DNA from 2 places in the Shewanella psychropiezotolerans genome. Region 2 is predicted to be linked to the other one. Evidence: predicted binding sites of a transcription regulator. Region 2 holds the regulator's gene; the other holds the start of a gene.
What was found. Region 2 encodes NrdR, which represses ribonucleotide reductase genes. Its sites were predicted from a motif close to AAACACNANATNTNGTGTTT; they were not measured.
Positions count from the first base shown of each region.

Region 1: nrdA (class 1a ribonucleoside-diphosphate reductase subunit alpha) is a predicted target of NrdR. The motif match lies at 1,620-1,639, and genes of this name have one in related genera.

Region 1 is NZ_CP041614.1:3,091,586-3,094,742, forward strand. Features, by position in the region: gene nrdA (class 1a ribonucleoside-diphosphate reductase subunit alpha) at 1-1,473, opposite strand, end outside; gene FM037_RS13705 (HAD family hydrolase) at 1,899-2,579, opposite strand; gene ubiG (bifunctional 2-polyprenyl-6-hydroxyphenol methylase/3-demethylubiquinol 3-O-methyltransferase UbiG) at 2,579-3,157, opposite strand, start outside.
Region 2 is NZ_CP041614.1:1,681,018-1,684,174, reverse strand. Features, by position in the region: gene ribD (bifunctional diaminohydroxyphosphoribosylaminopyrimidine deaminase/5-amino-6-(5-phosphoribosylamino)uracil reductase RibD) at 1-1,025, opposite strand, end outside; gene nrdR (transcriptional regulator NrdR) at 1,083-1,532, opposite strand; gene glyA (serine hydroxymethyltransferase) at 1,650-2,906, opposite strand.

The DNA of each region.
Region 1 (3,157 bases), 1.4 Mb from region 2:
ATTATCCAGGGCTCTCACTGCCAGGTCTGCCAAAGGCTCGAGTTCGGATAGATCCTTGATCGCACCTAAGTTTAAAGCAGACAAGGTACAGAGGGCTATTTCACCTTCAGGATCATCTATGTTGTTGAGCGGCTTAGTCGGCAGTGCAATCTCAAGACACAGGTTTGACTGTCTGATCGGTGCAACCTTACTGTCAAAAGGACTGTGGGTATTACAATGATCCACATTTTGAATATAAATACGGCCGGTAGAGGCACGTTCCTGCATCATCAATGAGAACAGCTCTGTCGCCTTAATCTGTGTTTTGCGCACAGAGGCATCGGCTTCATATTGAAGATACAGACGTTCGAATTCGTCCTGATCTGCAAAAAATGCATCATAAAGCCCAGGTACATCCGATGGGCTAAATAAACTGATCATTCCGCCTTTGATCAAGCGTTGATACATGAGTTTATTGAGCTGAACACCATAATCCAGATGACGGACACGGTTATCTTCGACACCACGGTTATTCTTCAATACCAGCAGAGATTCGACTTCAAGATGCCAGAGAGGGTAGAACAAGGTGGCTGCACCACCACGAACGCCGCCCTGAGAACAAGATTTAACAGCGGTCTGAAAATATTTAAAGAAAGGCAGACAACCGGTATGGAATGCCTCACCGCCGCGGATAGGACTACCTAAGGCTCTAATTCGGCCCGCATTCACACCTATGCCGGCGCGCTGGCTGACATATTTAACGATAGAAGAGGCCGTTGCATTGATTGAATCTAGGCTATCGCCACATTCGATCAACACACATGAGCTAAATTGGCGTGTAGGGGTACGCACCCCTGCCATGATCGGTGTTGGCAGTGAGATTTTAAAGGTGGAGACCGCATCATAGAAACGTTTAATGTAGCTTAGGCGTGTATCTCTTGGATATTTAGCGAACAAACAGGCGGCGACTAAGATATAGAGGAACTGCGCACTCTCATATATCTCGTGAGTGACCCGGTTTTGCACCAGATACTTACCTTCCAGTTGTTTGACTGCCGCATAGGAAAAACTCATATCGCGCCAGTGATCCACATAACCATCTAAGATATAGAGTTCTTCGCGGCTGTAATCTTCAAGTATATGTTGGTCATATTTACCTGACTCAACCAATTTCACAACATGGTCATACAGTTTAGGCGGCTCAAACTGGCCAAATGCTTTCTTTCTTAAATGAAAGACGGCTAAGCGGGCTGAGAGGAACTGGTAATCTGGTGCTTCTGGTGAGATGAGATCGGCAGCGGCCTTAATAATCGTTTCATGAATAGCTTCGGTAGGAATACCATCGAAAAATTGCAGATGTGATCTGAGTTCCACTTCTGATACCGAAACATTTTTAAGATCTTTGGCTGCCCAAGTGATCACGCGGTGGATTTTCTCTAGGTCGATGGTCTCGCGCTCGCCACTACGTTTGGTGACTTTCATATTGCTATTCATTAAAGATAGGCCTTGATAATAATTTTTTGAGTATGAGGGGTTAAGCTCATCCTACTATTCCCTGTATAACAACCAATTTTAACACCCTGAATTGGTCATTTTCATGACGATAAACAAGTCACTACTTGTGTCTCTATTTGTCACTCACACACAAGATATAGTGTTTTTAAATTTCTTAGGTACAAGATAGTGTCGTTTGGGTGATTTTGCAAGTCCCAATTATTTCAACAAGCTGTGGTCATCTTGTGGATAACTTGAGGGTAAGATTTAGGGTTAGTATTGGCTAACCTTTGAGGTCGGAATTCATTGGCTTTATCCCATCGAGATGGAATATTGAGCGGACGACACAAGATGAAAAGATCCCATGATCGATTGGCGATCTTTTAGATCTTGTGAACCTTATATGAGCAAAGAACGCCTGTGTGCTAACTGAGAAATTTAAGTACATCCTGGGGGGAGTCGAAATGATAATCGCTTGGCCAATTCTCAGGCGTGTCTGTCTCACCTATATAGCCCCATAGCGCGACACCACCGAGCATTCCCGATGCCCGCGCCGCGACCAGATCTCGTTTCGCATCCCCAAGGTAGAGAATCTCTTGGCTCTTGCGATCTATCTGCTGTGAGGCGAGCAGCATGGGAGCGGTATGAGGTTTAGGGTAAAGTGTGCTGTCACCGCTGATCACGGTTTTCATGGATTGGGTCAAACCTAAGGCTGCAATCAGGGGCCTGGTGTATCTGGCGGGTTTGTTAGTTACTATGCCAAAAGGGATCCCTCGATGGTCCAAATGCTCGAGCAGCTCAGCTATGCCGGCAAATAAACGACAAAATTGACCGTTTACCTCTGCATAAAAGCTCAGCAGTAACTGCTGCGCCTTAAGGTGAACCTCCTCAGAGACGTCTGGCAAGGCCGCTTTAGCTAGCGCCATACTGCCATCGGAGGCAATGTGGCGCATCTCTTCGAGGCTAACTTGAGGGTAACCTAACTCGGCTAGGCTCATATTCAGCGCCGCCACCAAGTCTGGTGCGGTATCGGCAAGCGTACCGTCAAGATCGAATAACACAGCTTTTACTCTGACGTTGCTAGCCTCATCGAGATGTGTTGTCATTAATCTTCACTCTTACGTGTGGCGATCATGTAGTTCACATCGACACTTTTGGTATAAGTGAAGGTTTCCGTTAGCGGGTTATAGGTGATCCCTGTTGCATCTTCACAGAACAGCTCGGCATGCTCGGCGAGTGAAATTAACTCCGATGGCTTGATAAACTTCTTATGGTCATGGGTTCCCACAGGCAACATCTTCAGCAGGTATTCGGCGCCTAAGATGGTTTCTATATAAGCACGTAGGTTTCGATTGATGGTGGAGAAGAACACATAACCGCCGGGTTTGACCATATCGGCACAGGCTTGAACCACTGAACGAGGGTCTGGTACGTGTTCGAGCATCTCCATACAGGTGATCACATCATAGGTAGCAAGATTTGTTTCCCGGTGAGATTCGGCTGTGTCTTGTATATAGTCAAGCTCAACGCCAGTTTCTATGGCGTGCAGTCTGGCAACATCCAGAGGCTCGGTGCCCATGTCTAAGCCATTCACCTTGGCGCCAATGCGGGCCATGCTCTCAGATAAGATACCACCGCCACAACCGACATCCAGGACTCGCTTACCAAACAGACCACCACAGGT
Region 2 (3,157 bases):
CCGTTCGAGCCTAAAAGCTTCATCGCCTGATAGAGGATTAACTCATCGGCATGATTCTGGCTAATGACACTGCCGGCCAGTGTTGCTCCTGCTTCGATTAACACTGAATTACAGGTTTTACCTAAGTGAGAAAACAGCGCCGTCAACTCGACTCTGCCGTCATCATCTGGGGCCAGTGTGAGCCCGGAGACATGCTTAGGCCAAGCGTCCTGTTCAGCCTGAGGATAATCGACACAAGAAACCAGTAAGATAGGGCTGGTGATAGCAAACAGTTTCGCTGATGATGTGAGTCTGGCGCGGCTGTCGAGTATGACTCTAAGTGGCTGGTGCAATGAGTCTGCATCGACTTGCTGCGATAACAAGCCTAATTCACTGTGACGCACATTGAGGGATGGGTCATCTAACAATACGGTTTCGATGCCAGTCACCAAGGCGCAGCTCCGCGCTCTTAAGCGCTGCACATCACGGCGAGACTCAGGGCCGGAGATCCATTTTGATGCGCCGTTACTCAAGGCCGTCTTGCCATCTAAGCTAGCGGCAAGTTTTACCGTCACCCAAGGAAGCGCGCTTTGCATACGCTTCATAAAGCCAGGATTAATTTGAGCAGCCTCATCACCAAGCAGGCCAACATCGACCTTTATGCCGGCATCCTTGAGCATCTTAATGCCTCGACCCGATACCTGAGGATTGGGATCTTCTACGGCCACCACGACACGGGATATACCGTGTTTAATCAGCGCCTCTGCGCAAGGAGGCGTGCGGCCATAATGGCTACAAGGCTCCAGGGTCACATAAGCTGTCGCGCCCTTTAGATCGGCTAGGCCGCCGGCGCGCTCCGTGGCCATGGCTAAGGCATGCACCTCGGCATGAGGGCCGCCGGCGCGAATATGAAAACCTTCACCGAGGATCTTATCATCTAATGTGATGACGCAACCGACACAGGGATTAGGGCGAGTGGTATATAAACCTCGACGTGCAAGTTTGATTGCACGGCTCATAAATTCAGTATCTTCTATTGACCACATAAGTTCACAGACCAAAAAAGTTTAAAAAATCACTAATCGATGGGATTGAAACTTTATTTACTTCTGCAGCTTGGCGATAGCATCACCAAACTCGGAAACATCTTCGAACGCCCGGTAGACCGAGGCAAAACGGATATAGGCGACCTTATCCAGGCCCACCAGCTGATCCATCATCAAATTGCCGATAAGCTCAGACTTGACCTCACGCTCGCCGGTTGCCCTCAGGGTCGACTTGATCTTAGTCAGGGCTTGCTCTATCTGATCAATAGAGACGGGGCGCTTCTCTACCGCCCTCAGCATGCCGCCCCTGAGTTTCTCTTCATCGAAAGGCTGGCGACTGCCGTCTTGCTTTATCACTCGGGGCATCACAAGTTCGGCACCTTCAAAAGTGGTATATCTCTCGTGACACTGGACGCACTCTCGGCGTCGTCTTACCTGATGTCCGCCGGCCACCAGACGAGAATCGATCACCTTAGTATCGGTTGCGCTACAGAAAGGACAATGCATCGAGCCTCCAAAAATAAGTGAGAAAAAAACTAATGGCATTTTTACTCTAACGAAAAAACCAACAAAAATGGCCGCTAAGTAGCGGCCATCGAAGTTTACCTGAATTAACCTTAAAGGTTAACCGTAAACAGGGAACTTAGCACACAGTTCCAGAACCTGCTTCTTAACACGCTCGATAGTGCCTTCATTAGTGATGTCATCCAACACATCACACATCCAGTTAGTCAGCTCAACTGCTTGCTCTTCCTTGAAGCCGCGGCGAGTGATGGCAGGAGAACCTATACGTAGACCCGAAGTCACAAATGGTGAACGTGGATCGTTTGGTACCGAATTCTTATTCACTGTGATGTTAGCAAGACCCAGCGCCGCATCGGCATCTTTACCCGTCATATCTTTGCTGATCAAATCCAGCAAGAATAGATGGTTATCGGTACCGCCAGAAACCACATCGTAGCCACGCTCGATGAAGGTCTTTGCCATCGCCTTGGCATTAACAACGACTTGCTTCTGATATACAGTAAACTCAGGCTCTAGCGCTTCTTTAAATGCAACCGCTTTAGCAGCGATAACGTGCATCAAAGGACCACCTTGACCACCAGGGAATACCGCAGAGTTTAGCTTCTTGTAGATAGCTTCATCATCGATAGCCGAAAGGATCAAACCACCACGCGGACCGGCTAAGGTCTTATGGGTTGTAGTAGTCACAACGTGAGCGTGTGGGAGAGGATTCGGGTAGATACCCGCAGCAATCAGGCCGGCAACGTGTGCCATATCGACGAACAGGTAAGCACCAACTTTATCGGCAATTTCACGGAACTTGCTCCAGTCGACGATGCCTGAATAAGCACTAAAACCTGCGATGATCATCTTAGGCTTATGCTCGATAGCAAGGCGCTCAACTTCGGCGTAATCTATCTTACCCGTAGTCTCATCGATACCGTATTGAACCGCATTATACAGTTTACCTGAGAAGCTAACGTGTGAACCGTGAGTCAGATGACCACCATGAGCCAGACTCATACCCAGTACAGTGTCGCCGCCTTGAAGCAGAGCCATAAATACTGCGGCATTTGCCTGTGAACCTGAGTGTGGCTGCACGTTGGCATAAGTGGCACCGAAAAGCTCTTTAGCGCGAGAGATAGCCAAGTCTTCTGCGATATCTACATACTCACAACCGCCATAGTAACGCTTACCTGGGTAACCTTCGGCGTACTTGTTGGTTAGCTGAGAACCTTGTGCTTCAAGAACACGAGGACTCGCGTAGTTTTCTGAAGCGATAAGTTCGATATGCTCTTCCTGGCGGCGAGTCTCATCTTCAATCGCTTTGAAAAGTTGTGGATCGTAGTCCGCGATATTCATATCTTTTTTCAGCATTAGTCACTCCAGCTGTCATTTCTTATAGGTAGGGTTGCGCGGTAGTCTACTCTGCTATCGATCACAATCCCAGTATTTACAACATGAAATTCCTTGGCTTTACTCATTAGTTATACTCAATACGCGCGCATCAAGCAGAGATGTTAGTATGATATTTATGCCATATCACAGGCCTAGATTATTCATATCCAAAGACACGAATCTGGATTCCACAGCCCAAACCCGTGCCATTCACGGGTTTATGATTAAGT